Collimonas fungivorans: one gene and its partner. The protein of the gene in region 2 binds, or shares a complex with, the protein of the main gene of each other region. Links are inferred from orthologs where the notes say so. Each region holds a gene or a part of one and is shown on either strand. Other genes may lie near its edges.

What was found.
Region 1: the proteins of CFter6_RS21830 (region 2) and dapF are in contact, whole or in part, in a solved structure (PDB 5YGU), measured with the Escherichia coli proteins. The link is inferred for Collimonas fungivorans from one-to-one orthologs.

The regions. Positions count from the first base shown.
Region 1 is NZ_CP013232.1:5,140,709-5,154,006, forward strand. Bases 4,042-6,775 are described here. They hold dapF (diaminopimelate epimerase), read left to right. Parts: upstream 4,042-4,840; coding sequence 4,841-5,710; downstream 5,711-6,775. Other genes in these bases: CFter6_RS22545 (LpxL/LpxP family acyltransferase), read left to right, coding at 4,042-4,816; CFter6_RS22555 (tetratricopeptide repeat protein), read right to left, coding at 5,714-6,775. Outside these bases: ahcY (adenosylhomocysteinase), read right to left, coding at 1-212; CFter6_RS22530 (AI-2E family transporter), read right to left, coding at 393-1,460; metK (methionine adenosyltransferase), read right to left, coding at 1,611-2,771; CFter6_RS22540 (lysophospholipid acyltransferase family protein), read left to right, coding at 3,048-3,911; more of CFter6_RS22545, read left to right, coding at 3,908-4,041; more of CFter6_RS22555, read right to left, coding at 6,776-7,324; CFter6_RS22560 (porin), read left to right, coding at 7,744-8,862; CFter6_RS22565 (porin), read left to right, coding at 9,224-10,393; CFter6_RS22570 (DUF484 family protein), read left to right, coding at 10,587-11,261; tyrosine recombinase XerC, read left to right, coding at 11,292-12,266; CFter6_RS22580 (Fur family transcriptional regulator), read left to right, coding at 12,414-12,962; CFter6_RS22585 (CobW family GTP-binding protein), read left to right, coding at 13,063-13,298. UniProt on the Escherichia coli protein: Involved in the succinylase branch of the L-lysine biosynthesis and in the biosynthesis of the pentapeptide incorporated in the peptidoglycan moiety. Catalyzes the stereoinversion of LL-2,6-diaminopimelate (L,L-DAP) to meso-diaminopimelate (meso-DAP).
Region 2 is NZ_CP013232.1:4,977,703-4,994,682, reverse strand. The notes cover bases 506-3,259. They hold CFter6_RS21830 (RNA pyrophosphohydrolase), read right to left. Parts: upstream 2,294-3,259; coding sequence 1,718-2,293; downstream 506-1,717. Other genes in these bases: CFter6_RS21825 (proline--tRNA ligase), read left to right, coding at 2,569-3,259; CFter6_RS21835 (CNP1-like family protein), read right to left, coding at 1,095-1,709; proB (glutamate 5-kinase), read left to right, coding at 506-1,014. In the rest of the region: more of proB, read left to right, coding at 1-505; more of CFter6_RS21825, read left to right, coding at 3,260-4,311; CFter6_RS21820 (lytic transglycosylase domain-containing protein), read left to right, coding at 4,430-5,035; CFter6_RS21810 (alkaline phosphatase), read left to right, coding at 6,747-8,177; CFter6_RS21805 (hypothetical protein), read left to right, coding at 8,250-8,954; CFter6_RS21800 (SWIB/MDM2 domain-containing protein), read right to left, coding at 9,058-9,432; ffh (signal recognition particle protein), read right to left, coding at 9,757-11,124; CFter6_RS21790 (cytochrome C assembly family protein), read left to right, coding at 11,397-12,206; CFter6_RS21785 (PP0621 family protein), read left to right, coding at 12,203-12,472; CFter6_RS21780 (sensor histidine kinase), read left to right, coding at 12,571-14,310; CFter6_RS21775 (sigma-54-dependent transcriptional regulator), read left to right, coding at 14,335-15,813; 1,6-anhydro-N-acetylmuramyl-L-alanine amidase AmpD, read left to right, coding at 15,826-16,467; CFter6_RS21765 (ribonucleoside-diphosphate reductase subunit alpha), read left to right, coding at 16,918-16,980. UniProt on the Escherichia coli protein: Master regulator of 5'-end-dependent mRNA decay.

The DNA of each region.
Region 1 (13,298 bases), 150 kb from region 2 along the record:
GTCATGTGGATCGAACCGGTGATGCGTGCGCCCTTGAGCGGCTGGGCGGCGGCGAATTCTTCACGGATCGCCATCAGACCCGGCATTTCGGTTTCGGCGATCTTGATTTCCTTGTCGCCCCAGGCGGACAAGCTGATATCGGCGACCACGTAATCGTGGCTGGTGGAAGTTGTCGAGGAATGTGTAGATGCGTTCATGACTGCGGCGTTCATCACGCCCTCCTTTCGTTAGAAAAAAAGTAACGTGAGCGCAGTTGCAAAATGACTGTACCAAGCCTGGCAGACCATGTCTGTCGCAACGCTCCTTGGATACGAGCCGCCATTTTAAAGCAAACGGCAAGCTTTCGGCTAGCTGAAGCGCGTATTCCGGCTATCTCGCTTGGCGAATAAACCTCAGACCCAGCCCATTTCGTGCAACTCGCTCTTGATATAGGCATAGTAAATCGGCGCCGCCACCAGTCCCGGCAAGCCGAACGCGGCTTCGGTCAGGACCATCACCAGCAGCAACTCCCAGCTGCGCGCATTGATTTGCGAGCCGACGATGCGCGCGTTCAGGAAATATTCGAGCTTGTGGATCACGACCAGGAATACCAGCGCCGCCAGCGCCACATAGATAGATACCGACAAGGCCACCAGCACGATCAGCGTATTCGAGATCAGGTTGCCTATCACCGGCAGCAGGCCCGCCAGGAAAGTGACGACGATCATGGTCTTGGTCAACGGCAGGTGGATGCCGCCGAGCCGCAGCACCACCAGCAGGAAGATCGCCGTCAGGGTGGTGTTCAGCAGCGAAATCTTGACCTGGGCGAACACCACGCGGCGAAACGCATCCGCCAGCAGCTGCGCCCGTCCCAGCAATTCGGCCGCCAGCGGCTGCAGCAACGGCATCGGATGGGCGGCGTTCAAGGCCACCATGGCGCCCAGCACCATGCCCACCAGCACGTGGACGAATACCTGCACCGCTTCCTTGCCGGCCAGTTGCACTTCGCCGCGATGCGATTGCAGCCAATCGCTGATGATTTCGCGGATGTCGTCGATATCGTCCGGCAGGTATTGCTGCAGCCAGGCTGGCAGCTGGGTGCGGGCCTGGTCCACCACTACCATCAGCTTCCCTTGCAGCACCTGGATGCGGTCGGGGCCACCGTGGAAAAAAGCCGCCAGGCCGACTATCGCCAGCGTCAGCGCGCCGATGATGATCGCAGACAGGAACACTACTGAAATCAGGTGTGCGCGCTGGCTGGTCAGGCGGCGCTGCACCAGCGGCGTCAACGCGCGCACCAGCTCGTATACCAGCAGGCCGGCCAGCAGCGCAGTCAGCATGTGCAAGGTCATCACCAGGAACAACGCAGTGAGCGCAACCAGCCAGGCAGCCAGGCGGAAACGCGGCAAGGTGGTCACCACGGGACGCAGAGGCGGACGATCGGCGGATGAATCGGAAACGGATTGGGGGGCGGAGGCCATGGCGGACTTGTTTCTTTTATCGTAGTCACTGAGGTGGTCAGTGTAGCAAGTCGCCACCATCGTGCAAAGCACGATTCTGGCATCGCCGACGTTTGGTCCGGCATGGCGGGGAAAGGGAACATCCATCCCCGCCATGCCGGCAGGCGGCAATTACAGGGCGGCAGCTTTCAAGGCAGCGGCCTTGTCGGTGCGTTCCCAGGTGAATTCCGGCTCTTCGCGGCCGAAATGGCCGTAGGCTGCGGTCTTCTGGTAGATAGGGCGCAGCAGGTCCAGCATCTGCACGATGCCTTTAGGGCGCAGGTCGAAATGCTCCAGCACCAGCTGCGCCAGTTTTTCGTCGCTGATCTTGCCGGTGCCGAAGGTGGTCACCATCACCGAAGTCGGCTTGGCGATGCCGATGGCGTACGACACCTGGATCTGGCAGCGGGTGGCCAGGCCGGCGGCCACGATGTTCTTGGCGACATAACGACCGGCATAAGCTGCCGAACGGTCGACCTTGGACGGGTCCTTGCCGGAGAATGCGCCGCCACCGTGGGGCGCTGCGCCGCCGTAGGTGTCGACAATGATCTTGCGCCCGGTCAGGCCGCAATCGCCTTGCGGGCCGCCGATGACAAAACGGCCGGTCGGGTTGATCAGGTAGCGGGTATTCTGCAGCCACTCCTTCGGCACCACCGGTTTGATGATTTCCTCGATCGCCGCTTCTTCGATCGCCTTGTGCTGCATGTCCGGCGCATGCTGGGTCGACAGCACCACGGTGTCGATCGCCACCGGCACGCCATCGACGTATTTCAGCGTGACTTGCGATTTTGCATCCGGACGCAGCCATGGCAAGCGGCCATCCTTGCGCAACTGCGACTGGCGTTCGACGATCCGGTGCGCGTAATAGATTGCGGCCGGCATCAGTTCCGGCGTTTCGTCGCAGGCATAACCGAACATCAGGCCCTGGTCGCCGGCGCCCTGGTCAAGATCGATGCCCTTGCCTTCATCCACGCCCTGGGCGATGTCCGGCGATTGCTTGTCGTAGCCGACCAGCACCGAGCAGCTCTTGTAGTCGATGCCGTAGTCGGCGTTATCGTAGCCGATACGCTTGATGGTTTCGCGCGCGACGGCGATGTAATCCACGTTGGCAAAGGTGGTGACTTCACCCGCCAGCACGACCAAACCGGTATTGCACAAGGTTTCGGCGGCGACCCGCGCTTGCGGGTCCTGGGTAAAGATGGCGTCGAGGATGGCGTCGGAGATCTGGTCCGCGACTTTGTCGGGATGACCTTCAGAAACGGATTCGGAAGTGAAGAGGTACTCATGTGCCATAACAGGCTCCTACAAAAAAACAGTGGTGACCATGTCGCAGTCAAACCTGTTGAGCCTGCGACGCTTTAGCGAAATTTGTATTCCGCCTCGCAAGTTGTCTATTAACTCGGCGGATAATGCTAATTACTATATATTAAGATAATTCCTGCAAGCAATCTATCGGCTTCCAAAAACACCTTGCAACCATATTCGGTTTTGAAACTATTATGCTATTTTACGCCTCTTGAAAAAAATCGGCAAAATCCACCCTCTTTTAGCTCTCGATGAGCTCCTCCAATGCTTGTAATACTCTTCCGCCTGCTGTCGACACTCCCTCTATTTTTCCTGCATGCAATAGGGACGCTGGGCGGCTGGCTGGTCTACCTGGCCTCGGCTTCGTACCGCGGAAAATTGAAAGACAACCTGTTCCGGGCCGGCTATCAGGCGGCTTTGCCGCAGGCCATCAGTGAATCCGGCAAGAGCATGTTCGAGCTGCCGTTCATCTGGTGCGCCGCGCCGCAACGGGTGCTGCGCACCGCCGCCATCGAGAACTGGGAGCTGGCGCAAGCGGCGCTGGACGCCAAGACCGGGGTGATCTTCCTGACCCCGCACCTGGGCTGTTTTGAAATCATCGCCCAGGCGATCGCCACCAAGACCCCGCTTACCGCGCTGTACCGGCCGCCGCGCAAAGCCGCGCTCAAGCCCTTGATCGAAGGCGCGCGCGGACGGCACAACCTGCTGCTGGCTCCGGCCAACCTGGCAGGCGTGCGCACCCTGTTCAAGGCGCTCAAGAAGGGCCAGGCGATCGGCCTGCTGCCGGACCAGGTGCCGCAAAACGGCGAAGGCATCTGGGCCGATTTTTTCGGACGCCCGGCCTACACCATGACGTTGCCGGCCAAGCTGCAGCAGATGAGCGGCGCCCCGATTATCCTGTCTTACGCTGAACGTTTGCCGTTCGGGCGCGGCTATGTGATCCGCTTCGTGCCTTTCGATGAAACCCCCGGCCACACACCCGAGCAACGCACGCTGGCCATCAACCTGGCCATGGAGAAGCTGATCGCACGCTGCCCGGCACAGTACATCTGGAGCTACAACCGCTACAAGACGCCGCCCGGAGTCGTGGCGCCGCCGGCATCGGCCGCACAGGAGCCGCAAGCATGAGGGCCCTGCTCGGCTTGCTGTGGCTGGCGCATTTCCTGCCGCTGTGGATCCTGGGTCCGGTCGGCGAAGCCTTGGGCTCGCTGCTGTTCGTCATCATGAAACCGCGGCGGCACATCACGCTGACCAACCTGCGGCTGTGTTTTCCGAACATGACGGAAGCCGAGCGCGTGGTGCTGGCGCGCCGCCACTTCCAGGCTTACTCGCGCAGCGTGATGGAGCGCAGCGTGTTGTGGTGGGCTTCGGAGAGTCGCCTGCGGCGGCTGATCAAGATCGAATCCGACTTGCCGCTCAGCACGCTGCAGGCCGGCCCCACCATCCTGCTTTGCCCGCATTTCGTCTGCCTGGAAATTCCCGGCATCGCCCTGGTGCTGAATTCCTCGCTGTCGATCTGCACCATCTACACGCGCCAGCAAGATGCAGTGACCGATGCCGCGCTGCTGAAAGGCCGTTCGCGTTTCCGTCCGGTCAAGCTGTTTACTCGCGAACAAGGCGTCAAACCCATCATCCGCGCCATGCGCGAAGGTTTTCCCTTCATCATGCTGCCCGACATGGACTTCGGTTTGAAGGATGCAGAGTTTGTGCCGTTTTTCGGCATCCCGACGGCGACGCTGACCGCTACCGCCCGCATTGCCGCCGCCACCAAAGCCAGCGTGGTGCCGATGATCGCGACTTTCCTGCCTGGCTACAAGGGCTGGAAAGTGACCTTCTACCCGGCCTGGGAAAATTATCCGGGCGACGACATGACGGAAGCCACGCGCCGCATGAACGCATTTATCGAAGCCCGCATCCTGGAAGCGCCGGCAGAATATTTCTGGGCACACAAACGCTTCAAGACGCGTCCCCCGGGGCAGGCTGACGTCTATTCCCCGGCAGCGCCGGAGCAGGCCGACACTGCTGCGCGCTAGCGCCGTTTCCATCATAATGGGCGCATGAAACTCAAATTCACAAAAATGCACGGCGCCGGCAATGATTTCGTCGTGATCGACGCGATTCACCAGCATGTCGATTTCACTCCGGCGCAGTGGCAGCGCCTGGGCGACCGCCGTTTCGGCGTGGGCGCGGATCAAATGCTGGTGGTGGAAAAATCGCAGGCCGACGGCGTCGATTTCCGCTACCGGATTTACAACGCCGATGGCGGCGAGGTTGAACAATGCGGCAACGGCGCCCGCGCCTTCGTCAAATTCGTCACCGACAAGGGCCTCACCAGCAAGCGCGCGATCCGGGTGGAAACCATGTCCGGCATCATCGAGCCAAGGCTGGAAGACGACGGCCGCATTACGGTAGATATGGGCGCGCCTGTCCTGGCGCCGGCCGCGGTGCCGTTCGACGCCAGCAACCTGGACAGCCGGACGATGGGCGAAGATGCGCTCTGGCCGCTGGATGTCCAGGGCAAACAGGTATGGATCTCAGTGGTGTCGATGGGCAACCCGCATGCGGTGCAGGTAGTCGAGGACAGCGAGGCGGCGCCGGTGCTGGTCGACGGTCCGCTGATAGAACATCACCCGCGCTTTCCACGGCGGGTCAATGCCGGCTTCATGCAAGTCGTCGATCGCCACAGCATCAAGCTGCGCGTATTCGAGCGCGGCGCCGGCGAAACCCTGGCCTGCGGCACCGGCGCCTGCGCTGCGGTGGTTGCCGGCATCCGGCGCGGCCTGCTGGACTCGCCGGTGGCGGTGCAGACCCATGGCGGCGAATTGTCGATCGCCTGGGCTGGCGGACAGCAGGCGGTCATGATGACCGGTCCGGCAGTATCGGTATTCGAGGGTGAAATCGAGATCGCTGCGGCTGATCAAGCGTAAGCGTTAAAGGACTTCATCTGCTTCCGCCGCTGCGGACGGCACCGCAGTCTTGAAGCGGTACAGACGCTGCCGATAATTGCCTTCAGGTCCGTTCGGACCGCAATCCACATCTTCAAACAGGCGGGCGATCCGGGTCAGGGCCTGGCGCTCGTCGCCGGTCTGGATCAGTATCAAACGGCGTTTGCTGCGCGCATAGTGGGCGCGGATATCTATCACCAGGCAATGGCCGCAATCGGCCTGGTTCAAATCCAGCAGCAAAGCCTCGGGCCGGCTCAAACCGAACAACACGGCCAGTTCGATCCGTGCGGCCAGGAACGGGTGCGCCTTGACTTGTTCACGCGTCAGTTGCTGCTTGGCTGCTTCCGCCCAGGCCGCCGGCTGTGCGCTGTCGGCGATTCTCGCCAGCAGGTTGGCCGCTTCGCCGCTGCCTTGCGCCGCCGCTTTTTGCAGCCAGTAGACCGCGCGCACGTCGTTGGCAAGTTTTTCGCGCCGGTTGCGCCAGGCGCTCAACCCACATTCCAGCTGCGCCGCGCAATGCCCCATTTCGGCAGCGTGTTCCAGATGGCGCTGCATATCGACCAGGTTGCGCTGCGAAAACTCCGACTTCAGGTAGATGCGCGACAAGGCATACCAGGCATCCGCCAATCCGGCTTCGCCGGCCAGCGTCAGCCAGCGGATTGCTTTTTTATAATTGGCAGACCCGGTCCCCACCAGCAGACGTTCGCCGTCGCTGTTCATGCGGGCGTACCACAGGCCCAGCGCCAGCTGCGCAGCCTTGTCGTCGCCATACGCGGCCAGTTCCAGAAACTGCTGCACCTCGGCTGCATCGAAGCTGTCGCTGGTCTGCAGCACTTGGGCGCTGCGGAGCAACAAGGACAGGTTTTCTTCTCCTAACTGGCGCGCCAGGGTTTCCGACGGTACGTTCAACTGCGCCAGGATATCGGCATACTGTTCCGACAACGCCCTCGCCAGCGGCAACGCTCTTTCCAGGAACACCGGCCAGTCGGCTTTTTCCCAAGCCAGTTGCGCCAGCGACTGCTGCGCCTGCATCACGCCGGCGTCGGCTGCACGCGCGGTCCATTTCAGGGTCGCGTCTTGCTCCGGCTTGGACTCAGTCTGAGTCTCAGACTGAACCCCGGCCAGCTGCTCGCTTGGCGCCGCGCGGCCTGGCGGCGGCGCGCTATCGGCATGCTGCGCCAGCAGCCATTGCGCTTCGGCGATGCCGCCGTGTGCAGCGGTTTCCAAAGCCTTGATAGCTTTGCCGTGCAAGCCCGGCAGTACTTGCAGATTGCCGTCTTCGCGATTCAGCACCAATTGCGCCAGCACCAGGCCCGCCTGCATCAGGCCGGCGTCAAAAGCGCGTTCATACCAGACGCAAAGCGCCAATGGATCGCTCGCCGCTTCAGCCACCTCCAGCGAAATATGACGGCCGATCAGCATCCATGCTTCGGATTCTTGTTGTTGTGCGGCGCGATCCAGCCAGTGCAGCGCCGTCGACAAGCTTTGCGGCAAACCATTGCCGCCGAATAAATAGCGCTTGCCTAGGGCCAGCTGTGCGGCAGCTTGCCCGGCACGCGCCGCGCGAATAATCGCCAGGTCTTCACGTTTAGCCATAAATGCTCATTACCAAAACGTAAATTATCCTCGATAAATACATGAAATTTTGTTTTTGCTTAATTTTTACAATATGTGAATCTTCTACGCAACACAAGTGCCCTGCGGACGGAGGTGCCCAGAGGATGCTGCGCTCCGGCTCGCGTCAAACATCGAAGGACAATTCCTACAACTTCGCTTAAATTGTGTCAAAAATGGTCAATTCAACTTAACAATCAAAAAAATCGAGGCCAGCGCAAACTTTTTTCTTGATAAGCGTAGTAAAAATACAACGAATTTACCGGATACATGCAGTTTTGACAAATTTATAAATCCACAACAAACCAAACTGCAAGAAGTCCGGGCAACTGCCTTTAAGGTTCAATCCTCCGACAAGACGTACGGATGCTTAAGACCGTTTTCTATTTAAAGGACGTCAAATGAAAAAATCACTAATCGCACTGACAGTACTCGGCGCAATCGCAGGTGCAGCACAAGCTCAAAGCTCCGTCACCATCTACGGTACCGTTGATGCTGGCGTCACCTACTCCAACAACAATGTTCCAGCTGGCAACGTGGATGCAAACAGCCGCCTGGGCGGCAGCAAGTTCGGCGTAGGCTCCGGCAACATCGATACTTCGCGTATCGGCTTCAAAGGTGTGGAAGATCTAGGCGGCGGCCTGAAAGCCCTGTTTCAACTGGAAGCTGGCTTCAATACCGACACCGGCGGTTTCGAACAAGACAAGTCCCTGTTCAACCGTAAATCGGTAGTCGGCCTGGGCGGCAACTTCGGTAGCGTATTGCTGGGCCGTCAGTCGGACGTCCTGGACGACTACGGTCACCAGTACACTTCAGTCAAGGACTTCGGCAATTTCGTCGGCAGCCCGCACGTCGGCGACCGCCTGGAAGGTTCGCGTACCCAGAATTCGATCCGCTATAACTCGCCAAGCTTCAGCGGCGTTACAGCCAGCGCCATCTATGGCTTCGGCGAAGAAGCAGGCGCCAATTCCAACGGCCAAGCCTTCGGCGGCGGCGTTGCCTATGACAACGGCCCATTGGGCGCGTACCTCGGCTATTACCAGTCGAAGGCAGGCAAGAACTCTGCCGACACCGCGCCACTGTTCCAGTTGAACACTGTCAAAGAAGGCGACACCATGAACAAGACCTTCAGCCTGGGCGCTAGCTACCAGGCTGGTCCAGCCCGCCTGTATGGCAACTGGTCGCGCATCAATGTTCCTGAGCAATACAAGCAGAACATTTTCGAACTAGGAACCGACTACGCCCTGAGCGCTCCGCTGCATCTGCTGGCTTCGGTGCAGCACACCCAGTACTCGCTGGATGGCAACACTGAAGGCAACAGCTCCAAGCCGCAAGTAACCCAAGTCAACCTGGGCGTGGATTACTACCTGTCCAAGCGTACCGATCTGTACACCCTGGCATCCTACGCCAAGGGCAAGAACGGTGCGCCAGTCGGTGACTATGCAAACCCCGCCGTGCAGAACGACGCTGGCAAGAGCAACCAGACTGCTGTTGCAGTCGGCATCCGCCACAAGTTCTAATATAAGTTAGCCGCCTGGCGGCAAAGCTTGTTTTTGCAATACCTCCCGGGCGGCCGTACCGCCCGGGGCTTTTCACCAGCCCTGGCAAAAAGCCTGATATCAGTTACGCAACATGCGTAATTGCCAAATTACAAATCCGCATATCCCAATTTGCGCAAGTCTGAGCCGCCACAAGCGTTGCTCACGCCCTTCCCTGCCTGTCACAAAAATACAACACAATTAACAATCTTCTTCAATTTCGACCAATTTATAGCATCACAGGAAACCAAACCGCCAGCATAGCCAGCGAGACACCTTAATGTTCATCCATCCGGCAAGATGTACGGATCCTTAAGACAGTTTTCTAAATAAAGGACGTCAAATGAAGAAATCACTAATCGCACTGGCCGTACTCGGCGCAATCGCAGGTGCAGCACAAGCTCAAAGCTCCGTCACTATCTACGGTATCGTTGATACTGGCATCGTTTACACAAGCAAAGCTCTGACATCGACCGGCGACACCGGCAGCAAATTCGGCATCAACTCCGGCATCATCCAAGGCTCGCGCCTGGGTTTCAAGGGCGTTGAAGATCTGGGCGGCGGTCTGAAGGCTCTGTTCCAATTGGAAGCTGGTTTCAACAACGACACTGGCGGCCTGCAAGGCGACAAGGGTACAACTACTCTGTTCCGTCGTAAGTCGGTAGTCGGTCTGGGCGGCAACTTCGGTTCCGTTCTGCTGGGTCGTCAAACTGACATCCTGGACGACGTCAGCCAATGGACTTCGGTTCAAGACTTCGGTGGCGTAACTGGTTCCGTCGGTCATAACCTGGACCGTTTGGAAGGTACACGCACCAACAATTCGATCCGTTACAACACTCCAGACGTATCCGGTTTCACTGGTAGCCTGATCTATGGCTTCGGCGAAACAGCTGGCCAAACTTCGGCTGGCCAATCGTTCGGCGCTGGCGGTCAATACGCTAACGGTCCTCTGGGTCTGTTCGCTGCTTACTACCAATCGAAACTGGGTTCGACATCCAGCGACACTTCGCTGATCAACGGTTCGCAAGTAGCTAACTTCTCCGGCAAATCCGGCGACACAGCTCTGAAGACATTCAGCATCGGTGCTAGCTACCAAGCTGGTCCAGCACGTCTGTACGGTAACTGGTCGCGCGTCAAGCAGCCTTTGGCTACTAGCTCGAACTCGGCTACTACCGGTATCCTGCAACCAGGCAGCTTCACAGTTGGCAGCTTCAACAACACCAAGGCTGACATCTTCGAACTGGGCGTGAACTACGCTGTTACAGCTCCTCTGCACCTGCTGGCTAGCGTTCAATACAACAAGCTGACATTTGCTGATGCTGGCGCCGACAAGGGCAAGCTGACCCAATTCAACCTGGGTACAGACTACTTCCTGTCGAAGCGTACTGACCTGTATGCTTTCGTTTCGAACCTGCGCGCTAAGGATGCTGTCAATCCAGGCGTCTACGGCGACAGCCTGGGCGACACTGGCAACCAGACAGCAGTTGCTGTTGGTATCCGCCACAAGTTCTAATTTAAGCTGGCCGAACCCGCGGCAGCAAGCGGGCAAGGTTGCTTGACTAGAGATGTAAAAGGCCCACATGGCTTGCCATGTGGGCCTTTTTTATTGTCCGCCCGGCAGGCGGCTCAGGTTGTCATGCACCGGCATAGCGGTGTACCCTTGATCATTCTCTTTTTTCATCACCGATTTCATCACCGATACGCACATGAGCCTCCAACTTGATCCCGATACTGTCGCCCAATATCTGATCGACTCTCCCCATTTTTTTGAAGAACATGCCGAACTGCTGGCCAAGATCCGCCTCAGCAGCCCTTTGCTCGGCCGCGCCGTTTCGCTGCAAGAGCGGCAAATGGAAGTGCTGCGCGAAAAAATCAAGGTGCAGGACCTGCGCCTGGCCGACATGATGCGCAACGCCCAGGAAAACGATGCAAGCTCGCACAAGCTGCACGCCTGGACCCGCAGCCTGCTGCTGGCGCGCAATGACGTTGACTTGCCGCACACTCTGGTCGACGGCCTGCGCACCAGTTTTGGCGTGCCCCAGGCCACCTTGCGCCTGTGGGGCGTGGCCGAGGATTATTCGCATACATGGTTTGCCGCGGAAGCTTCCGAGGACGCCAAGATTTTCGCCAATGGCTTGAGCCTGCCGTTTTGCGGCAGCAACAATGACTTCGAAGCGGCCGCCTGGCTGGAGCATGACGTCCAGTCGGTCGCCATGCTGCCCTTACGCAACACCAGCAGCGGCGCCGCCGTCTCGGCAACCTTCGGCCTGCTGGTGCTGGGCTCGCCCGATCCGCAACGCTTCAGCGCCGACATGGCCACCGATTTCCTGGTGCAGATTGGCGAGACCGCAAGCGCGGCGCTGGCCTGCTTGCTCGAATAACTCGAATAAGCCCGCGAACATGCACAGATCATGAGCGCCGACGCCAACCAGGCTTACCTCAGCGGCTATCTGGACAGCCTGGCGGGCCAGCGCCAGTTGTCAGCGCATACCATCAGCAACTACGGCCGCGACCTGAGAGAACTGGCAAGCCTGACGCAAGCATTAGGCAACAACTGGCAGTTCGCCGCCGTGACCCATTTCCACATCCGCAAATTTGCCGCGCAATTGCATTCGCGCGGTTTGAATCCCAGCTCGATTGCACGCAAGCTGTCGGCCTGGCGCGGTTTTTTCGAATGGCTGGCGGAGCAGACCACGCTCGCCAGCAATCCCGTCGAAGGCGTCAAGGCGCCCAAGCGCGCCAAACCGCTGCCGAAAGCGATGGCGGCGGATGACGCGATACACCTGGTCGCTAGCGGCAACCCGCTGGCCGATGCCGGCTCCAGCATGGCGCTGTGCAACCAGGCTATGTTTGAATTGCTGTATTCCAGCGGCCTGCGGGTTTCGGAACTGGCCGGGTTGGACCTGCGCTATAGCCGCCAGGCAGACCACGAATCGGCCGGCTGGATCGACCTTGACGCCGCCGAAGTGACGGTCACCGGCAAAGGCGGCAAGAAACGCAGCGTGCCGGTAGGAAAACCGGCGATACAAGCGATTGCAGCCTGGCTGCCGCAACGCGCGGCCCTGCTCAAAAGCGACCAGGGCGAGCATGCGGCAGCCTTGTTCCTGACCGAACGCGGCACCCGCGTCTCGCCGCGCGTGATCCAGTTGCGCCTGAAACATCATGCACAGTCGCTCGGCATCGCCAGCAATGTGCATCCCCATGTGCTGCGCCATTCATTCGCCTCGCACATGCTGCAGGGTTCAGGCGACTTGCGGGCCGTGCAAGAACTGCTGGGACATGCGTCGATTGCCGCCACCCAGGTCTACACCTCGCTTGATTTCCAGCGCCTGGCGCAGGTGTATGACGCCGCCCACCCGCGGGCAAAAAAAATCACCGACAAATAACGCACATGCAACTCGCATGCAGCAAGCGCTTGAAAGGCCAATTTGAAACTCAAATATGCAACTGAATTGCATTTCAGGCATAATTGAGGCCTTAGCTATCCATATCGCACTATGAACCCAGGCCCAAAATCCAAATCTGCCGCGACCATGGCCGCCGCCAGCTCCCGCCCGCATGCGGCAGCATTGGCCGAGGCGCAGCTGCGCGAGGTCGCACTGCGCATTACCCCTGCCCGCATCAAGGTACTGGCCGCCCTGCTGGAAGCGCGTTGCGCTTTTTCCCATCAAGACATGCAAGACCAGTTTACCGAAATGGACCGGGTGACCTTGTACCGGGCCCTCGATTGCCTGACGGACGCCGGCCTGGCGCACAAGATCGCCGGCGACGACCGCGTATTCCGCTATAGCGCCGGCACCGAACACAGCGAAGCCAGCCATTCCGGCCACGCGACCCAGCACCAGCACGGCCATTTCAAGTGCACCCGCTGCGCCAAGGTGTTCTGCCTGGACGGCAGCGGCGACGCCGGTTTCCTCGACAGCATGCTGTCGCTAGGCGACAGCCATGCCGGCAGCACCACCACGCCCGCCAAACTGCGCAAACAGCTGCAGCAAGCCTTGCAAGACACGCTGGGCAAAGGTTTCCAGGGTCATGAGATCGAACTGACCATCAAGGGCTGGTGCGCAGACTGCACACATTGATTTGCAGCAGCGTGCAGCAGCACAGCAACGACTGGTCCAGCCGACCTCTCCCGCGCATTGTCTCAACCCCATATCGTTTTTTATTTTTCCGGATCCCGTCATGGCACTTATCCCCACCACTATCCTGACCGGCTTTCTCGGCGCCGGCAAAACCACTTTGCTCAACCGCATCCTGCAACAGCAGCACGGCCATAAAATCGCCGTGATTGAAAATGAGTTCGGCCAGGAAAATATCGACAATGAAATCCTGGTGCAAGACAGCACCGAACAAATCGTCGAAATGAACAACGGCTGCATCTGCTGCACGGTGCGCGGCGACCTGATCGTCGCCCTGAC
Region 2 (16,980 bases):
GCGACCCAGATCGCCGAGTTGCGGGCGATGGGCAAGGAAGTCGTGCTGGTCAGTTCCGGCGCCGTGGCCGAAGGCATGCAGCGGCTCGGTTTCGACAAACGTCCGACCAGCATCGACGAACTGCAGGCCTGCGCCGCCGTCGGCCAGATGGGCCTGGCGCAGATCTATGAAACCAGCTTTCGCGCCCACAACATACGCACCGCCCAGGTATTGCTGACGCACGCCGACCTGGCCGACCGCGAACGCTACCTGAATGCCCGTTCGACGCTGTTTACCCTGTTGCGCTTCGGCGTGGTGGCGATCATCAACGAGAACGACACCGTGGTCACCGATGAAATCAAGTTCGGTGACAACGACACCTTGGGCGCGCTGGTCGCCAACCTGATCGAAGGCGACGCCTTGATCATCCTGACCGACCAGAAGGGTTTGTACACGGCCGATCCGCGCAAGGACCCGAATGCGGAGTTCGTGCATGAAGCCAAAGCCGGCGATCCGGCGCTGGAAGTGATGGCGGGCGACGCCGGCACCAGCATCGGCCGCGGCGGCATGATCACCAAGATCCTGGCCGCCAAGCGCGCCGCCACCTCGGGCGCACACACGGTAATTGCCTGGGGCCGCGAAGATGCGGTGCTGACCCGGCTCGCCAGCGGCGAAGCCATCGGCACGCAATTGAATGCGCAGACCGCGCAGCTCACCGCGCGCAAGCAGTGGATGGCCGATCATCTGAAAACCGCCGGCAAGGTAGTGCTGGATGCCGGCGCCGTGCAAAAGCTGCGCAACGAAGGCAAATCCCTGCTGCCGATCGGCGTAACCGCCGTATCCGGCGAGTTCGGCCGCGGCGACGTCATTACCTGCACCGATGTCGACGGCCACGCCATCGCGCGCGGCATCAGCAATTACACCAGTTCGGAAGCGCGCCGCATCATGCGCCATCCATCGGCGGAGATCCAGTCTATCCTGGGTTTTGTCGAAGAATCAGAATTGATCCATCGAGACAACATGGTCTTGCTCTAGGCGGCAAGACCGGCAGCTCCGGACAATAAAAAACGGCTCCGCAAATTGCAGGAGCCGTTTTTACATGCGGGCAGGGCGGGTCAGCTGCCCGGTTTGATCGGACGGTTGCTGCGCAGCCTGCTGCGTATGTCCTCAACTTTGCCGGCTATCATGCCATCCTGGCAAAGAAAGTCTTTGGCAAGAGCGGCATGCTGGCGGTTTCCCGACGATTCGCTGATCTGCTTCCAGCCGCTCAGGCGCGCGCGCGACCAGCTGCCGTCTTTCTGGCCAAATGCATATGACTTGCTCTCATAGGTCTGGCAGCGAATGCCTTCGTAGCTGATGTTTTCAGCACCGCCCTGGCTCTTGCTGACCAGCGTGTAGCGCACCACGCCGTCGCTGCCGGCCGATATCGAATTGACATCGATGAAAAAATTCATGGTGGCGGTCGGGCTGACATAAAACGACACCAGGTTGGCGGCTTGCGGCTGCGGCGGGATTTCGGTCTTGGCTTCTTGCCAGGATTTGCCGTCGTCGTAATCGTCATCGTCAGACATGCCTGAATTGCTGGAACTCGCACCGGCGCCGGGATTGAACGGATCGCCGGCGGCGTGCACCTGGGTGACGGCGCTCAGCAACAGCAGGCTGGCAGCCAGCAGCTGCAGTATCTTGTTTGTAGCGGGAGAAAAATGAAAGGCGCGAAAGGCAAAAGCCATAGGGGTACTCACTTCTTTTCGGGTTCGGCACAGGCCGGAGGGGATTGCGTCGATGCGCGCGGTCCATGGCCGGTGCGCAGGTGACGGGCGTGATGCGGCGCGTTTTGCAGCGGGCGCGTCAGGAAACGTGATAATTCTTGCAAGGCGCGCTGGTAGACATCCCGTTTGAATTCGATCACGACATCCAGCGGCACCCAGTAATCATGCCAGCGCCAGGCGTCGAATTCGGGGTGTTCGGTGAGGCGCAGGTTGACGTCGCAGTCGCGTCCGACCATGCGCAGCAGGAACCAGATCTGTTTCTGGCCGCGATAATGTCCGCGCACGTCACGCTTGATGAAATGATCCGGCACTTCGTAGCGCAGCCAGTCGCGGGTACGGCCGATGATCTTGACGTGTTCCGCCTTCAGCCCGATTTCTTCCTCGAGTTCGCGAAACATTGCCTGCTCCGGGGTTTCACCGTATTTGATACCGCCTTGTGGAAATTGCCACGAATGTTCACGCACGCGCTTGCCCCACCAGACTTCGTTCTGGGTGTTGAGCAAGATAATGCCGACGTTCGGGCGAAAGCCTTCACGGTCAAGCATGTTGTTACCTCAAAACTTTCTGCGGCCGGGCGGCTCTATTTGCGTATTTCTGCTAAATCTTTGCTTGCCGTCATCATTTGCGGAACAGGCCCGTACAGCCGCCATGGCTAGGCGGAAAGCTCTGTCCTCGCCCGATTAGGCGCGCAATCTGCCCTTGCCAGTGACAACAATGGCCAGAACATCAATCAATTGTGCAAAGAGTAGGCGCATCAGCCAGCTAATCCTTTAAAATTGAGTTGATTATAACCCTCTCTTTTTAAAAAGAATTCATCGTTATGCGCGCCTCCCGTTTTTTTATCTCCACGCTCAAAGAAGCTCCATCCGACGCTGAAATCGTCAGCCACAAGCTGATGATGCGCGCCGGCATGATCAAACGCATCAGTTCCGGCATTTACACCTACATGCCCATGGGTTTGCGCGTGATCCGCAAGGTGGAGAGCATTGTGCGCGAGGAGATGAACCGTTCCGGGGCGGTGGAATTGCTGATGCCGGTAGTGCAGCCGGCCGAACTCTGGCAGGAAACCGGGCGCTGGCAGAAATACGGCGCCGAACTGATGCGCGTCAAGGACCGTCACGGCCGAGACTTCATCATCCAGCCGACTTCGGAAGAAGTGATTACTGACATCGCTCGCACTGAATTACGCTCTTACCGCAAGCTGCCGGTGAATTTTTACCATATCCAGACCAAGTTCCGCGATGAGCGCCGGCCACGCTTCGGTTTGATGCGCGGACGCGAATTCACGATGAAAGACGCCTATTCCTTCGATCGCGACCTGGATGGCCTGAAACAGTCCTACCAGATCATGTACGACGCCTACGTCCGGATTTTCAACCGCTTTGGCCTGCAATTCAGGGCGGTGGCGGCCGACAACGGCGCCATCGGCGGTACCGGTTCGCACGAATTCCACGTCATCGCCGCTACCGGCGAAGACGCCATCGTGTATTGCCCGAACTCGGATTACGCCGCCAACATGGAAGCGGCCGAGTCCCTGCCCTTGTATCCGGCCCGCGGCGCGGCGACCCAGGCGTTGACCAAGACGGCGACGCCGGGCAAGGCCAAATGCGAAGCGGTAGCCGAGCTGCTGCAGCTGCCTTTGACGCAAACCATCAAGTCGATCGTCCTGACTGTTGAAAAAGAAGCAACCGACAAAGAGCCGGCAAGCAAGGTGGTCTGGCTGCTGATGCTGCGCGGCGACCATGAGCTCAACGAAATCAAGGCCAACAAGATTCCCGGCCTGGCCGGTTATCGTTTTGCTACCGAACAGGAGATTGTCGAGTACTTCGGCACGCCGCCAGGCTACCTTGGCCCGGTCAATACAAAGAAGCCGGTTACCGTAGTGGCGGACGTCACTGTCGCCAACATGCATGACTTCGTCAGCGGCGCCAACGAAGTGGATTTCCACTACACCGGCGTCAACTGGGGCCGCGACTTGCCCGAGCCTATGGTGTTCGATATCCGCAATGTGGTGGAAGGCGACCCTTCGCCGGACGGCAAGGGCGCCCTGGCGATCTTGCGCGGGATTGAAGTCGGCCACGTGTTCCAGCTGGGCACCGCCTATTCGGAATCGATGAAAGCGACTTTCCTGGACGAGAACGGCAAGCCGCAGATGCTGCAGATGGGATGTTATGGAATTGGCATCACACGCATCCTGGGCGCCGCGATTGAACAGAATTTCGACGACAAGGGCATCATCTGGCCGACCTCCATCGCCCCGTTCGAAGTAGTCCTGTGCCCTATGGGCTATGACCGCAGCGAAGCGGTCAAGGCCGAGACCGACAAGCTGTACGACAGCTTGCTGGCTGCCGGCGTCGACGTCATCCTGGACGACCGCGGCGAGCGCCCGGGCGCGATGTTCGCCGACTGGGAGCTGATCGGCGTGCCGCATCGGGTGGTGATCGGCGACCGCGGCCTCAAGGATGGCCAGCTGGAGTACCAGGGACGGCGCGATACCGAGGCAACTACGGTACCGCTGGCGGAGGTGGCAGACTTCATCAAGGCTCGCCTGGTTTCCCAATAACAACAGATTTGCGGCGGATTGGTTTTTTGCGCCGTTTTCTTTGTATACTCTCCCCAAAATAAAAGTGTATTTTGGGGAGTATCGATTGCGCTGGTCTCGTTGGCTTGGCTTGTTGCCCATGTTGTTGCTGCTCTGCAGCATGGCGCACGCCGGAAATCAAAAAGAAGAAGAGCTGGCGGATTCGGTACGCCTGGCTTTGTCGCGCGCCATCAATGACGCCCGTCCCCCAAAAGCCCAGTTCTCTGAAATCGACCAGCGCATCCAGTACCTGTACTGGCTGGGTGAAATGTCGGAACGCCTGAAGAAGAAGCTGCCGGATGCGCAGGTGCGCATCGAATTCCTGGAAACCGCCTGGTATGAAGCCAAGCGCGCCGGCCTTGATCCCGGCATGGTGCTGGGCCTGATCCAGGTCGAATCGGCATTCCGCAAGTACGCGCTGTCCAGCGTCAGCGCCCATGGCTACATGCAGGTGATGCCGTTCTGGACCCGCGTGATCGGCGACGCCGACCGCAGCAAGCTGTTCAACATGCAGACCAACCTGCGTTACGGCTGTTCGATCCTGCGCATGTATATCGACATGGAAAAGGGCAACCTGTACCTCGCGCTCGGCCGCTACAACGGCAGCCGCGGCCGTCCCGAATATCCCAACGCCGTGCTGGCAGCGTGGAAACGCTGGGAATACAAGGATGACCTGCCGATCCATACGGTATCCGCACGCAAGTAACACTTCCTTGGCCAACAACGGTCGCGCAGCAAGCTCATAGCTCCTCCTTCTTCCCTTTGGTTGACCCGGCATTGCACGGGTCAACCTTCCGTTGTGCCTCCCATTTTCTGAAGATCCATGCTCTTTCGTCATCAGCATGTAATAACTTCTGGTTACAGTTGTTACACATTATTACAAATGATTGCATGTTTCTGATTGACAACACGGAGCGATGAATGAAATTACGTATTTTGATTGCCGCCGCCACGGGAGCAATGGTGTTGGCGGGGTGTAGCGGTTCCAGCAATCCGCTGGTCGAGGTGCCGGTCGAGCGGCCTGAAGTCAAGCCGGGCAAGAATGTGATCTTCTTCCTGGGCGACGGCATGGGCATCACCACCATGACTGCCGCCCGCATCTACAAAGTGGGCGAAGAGGGCGACCTGACCATCGATACCCTGCCGGAAAGCGGTTTCGTCACTACCTATTCCAACGATGCCCAAGTGACCGACAGCGCACCGTCGATGGCGGCCTACATGACCGGCGTCAAGGCGAACAACGAAGTGATTGCCATGTCGGCCAATACCAGCGCCCGCGACGCCGGCGGCAAAAGTTATGTCAACGGCGCCGACAGCACCTGCCCCGCCGGCAACGGCACGCCAGCCGACACTCTACTGGAGATCATGAAGGCCAAGGGTTACAGCACCGGCGTCGTGACCACCACCCGGATCACGCATGCGACGCCGGCGGCGACTTATTCGCATATCTGCCACCGCGACGGCGAAAACAATATCGCCGCGCAATTGACGCCGAAGGGCGCCGGCTTCAACAGCAAGCTGAGCGATGGCGTCGACGTCATTTTCGGCGGCGGCCGCCGTCATTTCCTGCCGAAAGCCGACGCCGACAGCAAGCGCAGCGACAGCCGCGACCTGGTGGCGGAATTCAAGGCGGCCGGCTATACCTATGCCAGCAACTTTGCCGAGTTCGACAAGATCGGCGCCGCAACGCCAAAAGTGGTCGGCCTATTCCACAAGGACCACATGACTTACGATCTGGACCGCGACGCCGCCAAGGAGCCGAGCCTGGCGCAGATGACGGGCAAATCGATAGACCTGCTGAACAGCAAGAAGACCGGCTTCTTCCTGATGGTTGAGGGCGGCCGCATCGACCATGCCTTGCACGCCACCAATGCGCGGCGCGCGTTGCAGGAAACCGTTGCTTTCGATGAGGCGATCAAGGTCGCGCTGGACAAGATGCAGCTAGTCGATCCGGGTTTGAAAAACACCCTGGTGGTGGTTACTGCCGACCATGACCATTCGATCCTGCTGAACGGCTACGCCAAGCGCACCGGCAAGACCACCAGCAGCGAGCCGGGTGTGCTCGGCCTGGTGAAAAATGTCGCTACCGGCCAGCCTGAACGCGATATCAACAACAACCCTTACACCGTGATCGGTTTCGGCAACGGCCCCAACCACCTGGCCACGCGCGGCGCGTTGTCCGACATGCAGGTGGCTGACAAGGACTACATGCAAGAGTCGGTGATCCCGACCGAAGCCGGCGGCGAAACCCACGGCGGCACCAACGTCTTCATCGGTGCGCAGGGACTGGGGCCGAGAATATCCGCGGCGTGCTCGACAACACCGAAGTGTTCGGCTTGGTGAAAAAAGCTGTCGGCCTGTGATGCCGCTTCGAATTTACCGAACGAATTTGCCCAAGATAGACAAAGGTACAGACCATGATTAAACCAGCTAGCAAGCAATTCCAGCGCCGGATCTACCAATGCGCCGCACTGTGCGCGTTGACGCCGCTGTCTTTACTTTTCACCGCGAACGTCATGGCGGCCGACGCCGCGGCCGCGAAAAACGTCATCTTCTTCCTGGGCGACGGCATGGGCCCGGTGACTGTCACCGCCGCGCGCATCTACGGCCATGGCGAAGCAGGGCGCCTGACCATGGAGACCTTGACCCGCACTGCGCGCGTCAAGACCTTCTCGCTGGATGCCCAGACCACCGATAGCGCACCATCGATGGCGGCGTACATGACTGGCGTCAAGATGAAGAACGATGTGATTTCCATGTCTTCCGATACCAATGCCTTCGACGCCAACGGCAAGCCGTATCAAGTCAAGGCGGATTCCACCTGCGTGGCCGGCAACGGCCAGCCGGTGCAGACTTTGCTGGAACTGGCCAAAGGCGCCGGCAAGGCGGTCGGCGCCGTCAGCACCACCCGCATCAGCCATGCGACTCCGGCCACGACTTATTCCCACGTCTGCAACCGCGACGCTTACAACACCATCACCGAACAGGCGACGCCGGGCGCGGCGCGCTACAACACGGCGTTGAAGGATGGCGTCGATGTATTGCTGGGCGGCGGCTTGCGGCATTTCCTGCCGAAGAGCACGGCGGGCAGCCAGCGTAACGATGAGCTCGATGCGCTGGGCATGTTCAAGGCGGCGGGATATACCTACGTCGCTTCCGGCAGCGAACTGAAGAACGTCAATCCGGCCGGTGTCAGCAAACTGCTGGGCTTGTTCAGCGCCAGCGACATGGATTACGAACTGGACCGCGTCAAGAAAAACCTGAACCAGCCGAGCCTGGCCGAGATGACCGAAAAAGCCATCGGCGTGCTCAAGAAGAATCCGAAAGGCTATTTCCTGATGGTGGAAGGCGGCCGCATCGACCATGCCTTGCACGGCACCAACGCCAAACGCGCGCTGGAAGACACCCTGGCTTTTGATGCCGCGATCAAGAAGGCGCTGGAACTTGTCGACCTGAAAGACACATTGATAGTGGTTACCGCCGACCACGATCATGCGATCGGTTTCAATGGCTATCCGAAGCGTGGCAATCCGATCCTGGGCAAGGTCGCCAACTACTACGACGGCAAGCTGGCGCTGGCGGCCGACGGCAAACCCTACACCACGCTGGTGTTCGGCAACGGCAGCGCGCCGCGCCGCCCGGAAGACGGCGACCTGACCAATGTCGATACCGAAGCCGATGACTACCTGCAGCAGGTCGGCGTGCGTTTTGCCGGTTCGCCTGGTTCGGAGACGCACGGCGGCGGCGACGTGATGCTGTTCTCGGCCGGTGCCGGCAGCGACAGTTTCAAGGGCACGTTTGAAAACATCAAGGTGTTTGGCAAAGTGAAAAACGCACTTGGCTTGTAATCCTTTTTTTAGTAATACCGATGCCGCCATCGCAATAATGGCGGCAATTCTTTTGGTGGAAAAATGATTTTATTGAAAAAAATCGCAGGCAATGCCGGCAAGCTGATGGCCGCGCTGGTCCTGCTGTCGCCGCTGCCGGCGGTGCTGGCGGCTGTCAATGCGCCTGACCAGAACCTGCAGGTGCAGCACTATTCGATGGTATTGGGACGTGACGGCGTCAAGCGCGAAACGACATTCACCGAGCGCCTGTACCGGCGCAGCGACCAGGTATGGACCGAGCGCCTGACTGTTGCTGGAACTGCGGCCGGAACCGCGGACGCCGCCGATCAGCACGACCACAGCGGGCACAACCATCCGGATGCCGGCAGCTCGCCGATGTGGGTGCGCCGCCAGGCCGACGGTTCGCTGGATGCGCGTTTGATCGAGCGGCACCAGCGCCGCACCGTCAAGGTCGACTCCCAGTATTACGGCAACATCGGCTTCAACGGCAACTGGGGCAGTACGTTTTACCTGAGCGATCCGCAGAGCTTGAAAAACATGCGTGCCGTCGGTCCGGCCAAGGACGGCGTCCAGCTATACGAAAGCAAGCGCGGGGAATTGACAGTGCGGGTCAGCTGGGACGTCAAGGGCCAGTATCCGCGGCTGGTGGAGTCGTTCGATGCGCACGGTCTGGCGCGCCGCCAGACCGCGGTCAGCGTGATCGCGGCGCCGCCGGTCTTGCCGTGGAAGACACTGGCTGGTTATGCGGAAATCGACTACTCGGATCTGCTCGATTAGAGGCGACCCGATTCTGCAGATACAAAAACGCCCGCGTGATGCGGGCGTTTTTGTTTGGCACTCAGGGCGGCGGGTTGGACAAAATCCAGCTAGGCCCTAAGCATTATTTCAAGTGATCGGAAATGAGTTTGGTCATTTCAAACATCGACACTTCTTTTTTGCCGCCAAAGACAGCTTTCAGTTTTTCATCCGCAATGATATTGCGTTTGTTTTCTGGATTCTGCAGCTTGTGCTTCTTGATGTATTCCCAAACCTTCTTGGTGACTTCAGTGCGTGGCAGCGGTGTCGCGCCGACGACAGCAGCCAGGACAGCTGACGGCGTCAATGCTTTCATGAATGCTGCGTTAGGCTTGCGCGCTACTTTCGGAGCGTCGGCTTTTTTTACTGCAGGCTTGGCTGCCGCTTTGACCGGAGCTGCTTTTGCTTTGGTCGCTGCTGGCTTCTTTGCTGCAACTGCTGGTTTTTTGGCTGTGGCCATCTTTGAGCCTCCTTCAGGGATAGTGAAAAAATGCGTCAAGCACGCATCGCTAATAGTGTTGCGCTTTTCCTGGCGATGCAAGCGTTTTTTGCGGGTTTGTGCGGGATTTGATACGGAAGCGGAACGTCCGGCATGGCGGGGGAAACGCCCGCTTGGCGGGCTTTTGCGGCCGGTTGCCGGAATCCGGGCAAGGTAACAAATGGCCGGCGCCGCCGGCCGGCGGCTTCCCACAAACGTCGCAAATTGACGAAAAGCCTTGCAAGTCAATGACTTGCAAGGCTTTTCAGGGTATCGCGAGAGTGGCGCGACGTGGCGATACGGTGTTTAGCGCATGCCCGGCATCATGCCTTTCATGCCGCGCATCATTTTCATCATGCCGCCGCCTTTGAGTTTTTTCATCATCGACTGCATTTGGTCAAATTGCGACAGCATGCGGTTGACTTCCTGCACCTGGACGCCGGCGCCGACGGCGATGCGGCGTTTGCGCGAAGCCTTGATCAGCTCCGGCTTGGCCCGTTCCTGGGCAGTCATCGAGTTGATGATGCCCTCCATCCGGCGTACCTGTTTTTCCGCCTGGTCCATATTGGCGCCGCCTGCCGCCTGCTGGAATTGGGCCGGCAATTTGTCCATCAGGTTGGACAAGCCGCCCATTTTTTTCATCTGGCCGAGCTGCGCCTTGAAGTCGTTCAGGTCGAATTTGCCGCCGCCCTTGATCTTGTGCGCCAGGTCCTTGGCGGCGGCGACGTCGACGCCTTTCTGGGCTTCTTCGACCAGGGCCAGGATGTCGCCCATGCCGAGGATGCGGTTGGCCATGCGGGTCGGATCGAAGGCTTCCAGGCCGTCCAGCTTTTCCGCGGTGCCGGCGAACTTGATCGGCTTGCCGGTGATATGCCTGACCGACAGCGCGGCGCCGCCGCGCGCATCGCCGTCCAGTTTGGTCAGCACGATGCCGGTCAGCGGCAGGGCGTCGCTGAAGGCCTTGGCGGTATTGATGGCGTCTTGGCCGAGCATGGCGTCGACCACGAACAGGGTTTCGATCGGCTTGACGGCGGCATGGATGGCGCTGATTTCCTTCATCATCGCTTCGTCGATGCCGAGCCGGCCGGCGGTGTCGATGATCAGGACATCGTGATAATGGCGCTTGGCGTAGTCGAGCGCGGCTAGCGCGATCTCGACCGGCTTGTCGGTGGTGGCGGTGGGGAAGAAGTCGGCACCGACCTGGGCAGTCACGGTCTGCAACTGGCCGATCGCGGCCGGACGGTAGACGTCGGCCGAAACGGTCAGTACTTTTTTCTTCTTTTGTTCACGCAGGTATTTGGCCAGCTTGCCGACGGTGGTGGTTTTACCCGCGCCCTGCAGGCCTGCCATCAGGATGATCGCCGGCGGCTGGGTAGCGAAATTCAGCTGCGACGCCTCAGGACCGAGGTCGGCGCCCATCAGCGAGGCCAGCTCGCGCTGCACCACGCCGACCAGGGCCTGGCCCGGGGTCAGCGAAGCAATCACTTCTTCGCCCAGCGCTTTTTGCTTGACGTTGGCGATGAATTCGCGCACCGCCGGCAAGGCGACGTCGGCTTCCAGCAAGGCCAGGCGCACTTCGCGCAGCATGTCGGCGGTATTGGTTTCGGTAAGGCGCGCTTCGCCGCGCATGGTTTTGACGACTTTGGCGAGGCGTTGGGTCAGATTGTCGAGCATGGGTAACAGCGTTTCCAGAAGAACTGCGATGGGTCAATGTGGCCCGGTTTTTGCGTCTGCAATGCACGGACGCGCATTAAATGGCCACGATAATGCATGTAAACAGCCATTTTACCTGATGCCGGCCGAGGCTGACCCGGGAATAGAGGCATGCGTCGGGGATCGCCACGGATGATGTACAAGATGCAAGAAATCGCGGTCCGGTTCGCCAGCCCGGCCAGTCACCCTGTTTGAGCACGCCGCGCAGACGCCACATGTTGTAAACTTACACGATGCAAACATATCTTTTCGTTCTGGTGGCGCTGCTATATATAGGCTGCACCTTTTTGCCGTCGAGCCGGCGCCAGACCATTTCCATTGTTGTCGCCGCCGCCTGGGTGCTGCACGGCGGCGTGCTGTGGTCCGACGTGGTCGGGCCGGAACAGCTGCGGGTCGGGTTTTCGATGATGCTGTCGGCCACCTTATGGGTGTCGGTCGCGGCCTACTGGCTGGAGAACCGCAACTATACCTTGGACGGCCTGCGGGTCCTGGTGCTGCCGATGGCGGCGCTGGCGGCGATTCTGCCGGCCATATTCCCGGGCAACATGGTGCCGCTGAACGGCAAGTCGCCGGTGTTCCTGTGGCATATCGTGATTTCCATCCTGGCCTACAGCACCCTGACTATCGCCGCATTCCACGCAGTGCTGATGGTATTGCAGGAGTCGCGCCTGCATACCCGGCCGGGCGCGGCGAAAGCCGGCTGGTTCGGGGTTGCGCTGGATCGCTTGCCGGCCTTGCTGACCATGGAAAAACTGCTGTTTCGCCTGATTGCTTTCGGATTTTTCCTGTTGACGCTGACGGTGCTGTCGGGTGTGGTGTTTTCCGAAGAGCTGTTCAACAAGGCTTTCAAATGGGATCACAAGACCATTTTCACCATGTTGTCATGGGCCTTGTTCGGGCTGCTGCTGGCGGGCCGCAGGTGGCAGGGCTGGCGCGGCCGCACTGCCCTCAGTTTCACCTTGACCGGGTTTGCCGTTTTATTATTGGCGTATGTAGGGAGCCGCTTCGTGCTTGAAGTTGTGTTGCATCGGGTATTAGTATGAAACTGATTATTTTGATTGTTGTCGTCCTGGCTGTAATCGTCTGGCTGCAGCGCCTGAAAAAGAACCTCACCCAGAGTCGTCCGGCACCAGGCGAGCCGACCTTCAACAGTGGCGCCGCGGCTTCCGCCGCCGGCGATTCGCCGCAGGCTGAAGCCATAGTCGCTTGCGCCCATTGCGGCATGCATTTCCCGGCGTCGGAGGCCTTGGCCGATGCTTCCGGCGCGGTTTTTTGCAGTGCGGAACACCGTCGCCTGCATTCGACCTGAACCCTGCCCACTTGAGCCGTTACGCACATTCCAGTCGAAGCCGGCGCTTGAGAGCGCCCGGCTTGCGGCTGCACGATCCATTGTGAGACAGGACATGCATGATTAGCACCAGCCTCACTCCCATGAACGGTAAACCGGATACATTCTGGCGTACGTTGCAGACATTCAACGTGACCCGGATCGTGGTGGCGATGGTGATGCTGGCCTACCTCAGCACCCAGAGCAAAAACGAAACCTGGTTCTCGCAGCTGTTTACCAATCCGCAGACCTGCAGCGTCTACCTGCTGTGCGCGGCCATCTTCACGCTGGTCACCGCTTATTACCACCGCCATTACATGGCGCAGATAGTGCTGCCGATCACGGTGGACATGATCGCGGTGTCCATCCTGTATATAGGCGCCGGCGGCGCCAAGGGCGGCCTGGCGATCCTGTATCTGTTCCCCCTGGCCGGCGCAGCCATCCTGGCGCCGCTGCTGGTGGCGCTGTTGTTTGTCTCGATTGCGACCATGGTGCTGCTGGCGGAAAGCGGTTATCAGATATTGCAGTCGGCGCCGGATGCCTCCTCCCTGCAGGCCGGTTTGTATGGCGGCGCTTTCTTTTTTGCCGTGCTGGTGATCAACCGGCTGGCCGACAAGCTGATCAAGCAAGAGGAACTGGCGACCCAGCGCGGCAGGGACCTGCGGGTGCAAATGGATATCAACCGCATCGCGATCAAGGACATGGGCGATGGCTTGCTGGTGGTCGATCCGCTTGGCACCCTGATCATGGCGAATCCGGCGGCGGAGCGTATGCTGGGTTTGTCCTTATCCTTGCTGGACGAGGAACAGCAGCACAAATTGAGCGACTATGCGATGCTGGCGCCAATAACGGATGCCTTGTTTGCCTGGGAATCGCGGGCCGGCGACCTGCCGCACGCGGTTTCGCCGGCAGTAGGCGAGGCTGTATTCGTCACCATCAAGCATACCGATGACCTTGGCCAGGACGCCGCCGCCATCGACTGGAGCGGCCGGCGCGAACTGGCGGCGCATCTGAAAGTGCGCTTTGCCGCGGTCAGGATGCGCGAGCTGAGCGAGTACCGTGCGGTCATCTTTTTGCAGGATGTCAGTGAAATCGAGAACCAGGCCCAGCAGCTGAAACTGGCAGCCATGGGCCGCCTGACCGCCAGCATCGCGCATGAGGTGCGCAACCCGCTGGCGTCGATTTCCTATGCTGCGACCTTGCTGGCGGAGGAGGCGACTGACGAGGCGGAGGCGCGCCTGCTGACTATCATCGAAGACAATGTAGCGCGCCTGAACCGCATGATTGAGGATATCCTGAAGCTGTCGCGCAAGGCGCAACGGCAACTCGAACCGATTTTGCTGGCGCCCTTGCTGCAGGATATCGTCAGGGATTTCAGGCAGACCCATGCGGTGGCGCCGGCCGCGATTGACTTGCAGATCGACGCGGCGGAGCGGCAGAGCGTCTGGTTTGATCCCTTGCATCTGCGCGAAGTCGTGACCAACCTGCTGTCGAACGCAGTGCGTTACGCCAGCGGCCAGCCGGGCGGGATGCGCTTGCAGGTGATGTCCAGCGTCGCCGGGCGGCTGGAGCTGCATGTGCAGGACGACGGCGAACCGATTTCACCGGCGGTGCGGGCGCACCTGTTCGAGCCGTTTTATACCACCTCCAGCAAGGGCACCGGGCTGGGCTTGTTTTTAGCGCGCGAGTTATGCTTGAATAACGGCGCGTTGCTCGATTATGAATACCGGCATGATGTCCAAGGACAGAATTCCAGCCATGTGAGTGGTCGTTTTGTTATTGCGTTTGCTGCCCATGACCCTGTGTCTCCTGCTGATTAGAACTGACTGAAAAAGACGAATGCCATGAGCTCACCCCGTATTCTGGTTGTTGACGACGAAGCGCACCTGCGCGAACTGCTGGAAATCGCCTTGGTCAAGATGGGGCTGGATGTCGACAGCGCCGACAGCCTGTCCGCTGCGCGCAGCCATCTGGCGCAAAATGAATATGCGCTGGTCCTGACCGACATGCGCCTGCCGGACGGGCTCGGAATCGAGCTGGTGCGCGAAGTCAGCGCTGGCGAAAAGGTCATACCGATTGCCGTGATCACCGCTTATGGCAGCGCCGACAATGCCGTCATGGCGCTGAAAGCAGGCGCTTTCGATTATTTATCGAAACCGGTGGCGCTGGACCAACTGCGCCTGATGGTGCAGTCGGCTCTGCGTGTCGGTAAGCCGGTGGAGAACCTGCGTCCGGCGGCGGACTCGAAGCTGCGCGCCGGCTCAAGCTCGGCGTTGCGCCTCATCGGCCAGTCTGCCGCCATGCAGGAATTACGCACGCAGATCGTGCGCCTGGCGCGCAGCATGGCGCCGGTGGCGATCACCGGCGAGTCCGGCAGCGGCAAGGAACTGGCGGCGCGCGATATCCATGCGCTCAGTCCGCGCGCCGACAAGCCGTTTGTCGCCGTCAACTGCGGCGCCATCCCGGAAGCCTTGATGGAAGCGGAGTTCTTTGGCTATCGCAAAGGCGCGTTTACCGGCGCCGCCGACGACCGCGACGGTTTTTTCCAGGCCGCCAACGGCGGCACCTTGCTGCTGGATGAGGTCGCCGACCTGCCGCTGGCGATGCAGGTCAAGCTGTTGCGTGCGATCCAGGAGCGCCGCGTGCGCAAGGTTGGGGCGACGGTGGAGGAGGCGGTAGATGTGCGCCTGGTCAGCGCCACCCACCAGAATCTGGCCGAGTGTGTCGAATCAGGTAGATTTCGCCAGGATTTGTACTATCGTTTGAATGTCATCGAATTAAAATTGCCGCCGCTGCGCGAGCGGCTGGACGACATCGGCCTGCTGGTCGCCGCGATCCTGGCGCGCTTGTCGACGTTTACACCGGAGGCGGAACAGGTGACGCTGGCGCCGGCGGCGTTGTCGGCGCTGTGCGCTTATGCGTTTCCCGGCAATGTGCGCGAACTGGAAAATATCCTGGAGCGGGCGCTGGCGTTTGCCAACGACGGCGTCATCGAAGTGGCGGATCTGGGTCTGAAGGGCGGCCAGGGACGGCCGGCGGAAATGCCTGACTTGGCCGATCACTACAGCGAGGCCGCAGCGGTTGCCGGCGTGCCCATGGCGACGAACCTGGAGTCGGCTGCGCCCGGCGCGGCGGTACAATTGAATGGCGGCGAACTGCCGTCATCGTTGCCGGACTATCTTGACGATATCGAGCGCGACGTCATCCGGCAGGCGCTGACGCGCACGCATTTCAACCGCACCAAGGCCGCCGATCTGCTGGGCATCAGTTTTCGCCAGCTGCGCTACCGGATGCAGCGATTGTCGATCCACGAGCAAGATTAGGATCAGGTAACAATGACGGAGCAGCAAAAACCGCTTCCCCCAAGTTTTGAAATCGGCGCAGACGGCTGGTGCCGTCCCGATGAAGTGGTGCGCCAGTCTTCCCCCAATTGCGACGCCAGGCCGGACGGCAACACCGCCGATCTGCTGGTGATCCATAACATCAGCCTGCCGCCGGGACAGTTTGGCGGCCCCTATATAGCCGACCTGTTCGGCAATCGCCTGGATTATGACGCCCATCCTTATTTCGAACAGCTGCGCCCGCTCAGGGTTTCTTCCCATTTCCTGATACTGCGCGACGGCGGGGTAGTCCAGTTTGTCTCTGCCAACGACAGGGCCTGGCACGCAGGTGCTTCGTGTTTCGAAGGCCGTGAGCGCTGCAATGATTTTTCCATCGGCATCGAGCTTGAAGGCAGCGATTTCGAACAATTTTCCGCGCTGCAATATCGTGCGCTGGCGGCATTGACCCACGCCTTGCAGTTGCGTTACCCTCTCGCCGCGGTGGCCGGACACGAGCATGTTGCCCCCGGCAGAAAGACCGATCCCGGTCCTTTTTTTGACTGGACCCAATACCAGCAAGCCTTAGCCGGGCATGCACCAAAAACGCCAGGCAAGCCTGCGCTGCACTTTCCTGCCATAGACAAAAAAGTCAATTGATTAGTCTGTTTTTGTATATAAAAAAGATCCTACTTTTGGATTGCATCGGCGAGTTCTAGGTACTACAATTAGTAAAAATCAAATCCAGAAAACTATATGTAGTGTTTGTAGTGTCTTTTCTCGTATTTCGTCCTTGGTTTGCCTTGCATGGTCTGTCCACCTATGTGGTGTTTTGTTTTTGTACTCATGTCAGTATAAATGCAGGTGTCGGACAGGCTGCTAAGCGGCCTCTGGGTTTGTTGCCGGTCTTCGTCAACCATTCTTTTAACGCTGGTTTTTCTCTTTTTCATCTTGATTCGGGCATCGGTCGCGAACGCCTGCCGACAGGCAGCCGATACAGCAATGACTGATGCAGTAATAGCAGTATCTGAACCATCAACGGTTCCAAGGTTCTAATTAATAACAGCAGGCGTAATTGTTTCGCCTGCTTTCACAGTCTCGGGAGGCTCAGTGCAATCTACTCAAGAAATTTCCGTTAAATCATCAGCTGACATCGCTGGTGTTCAGCCATCC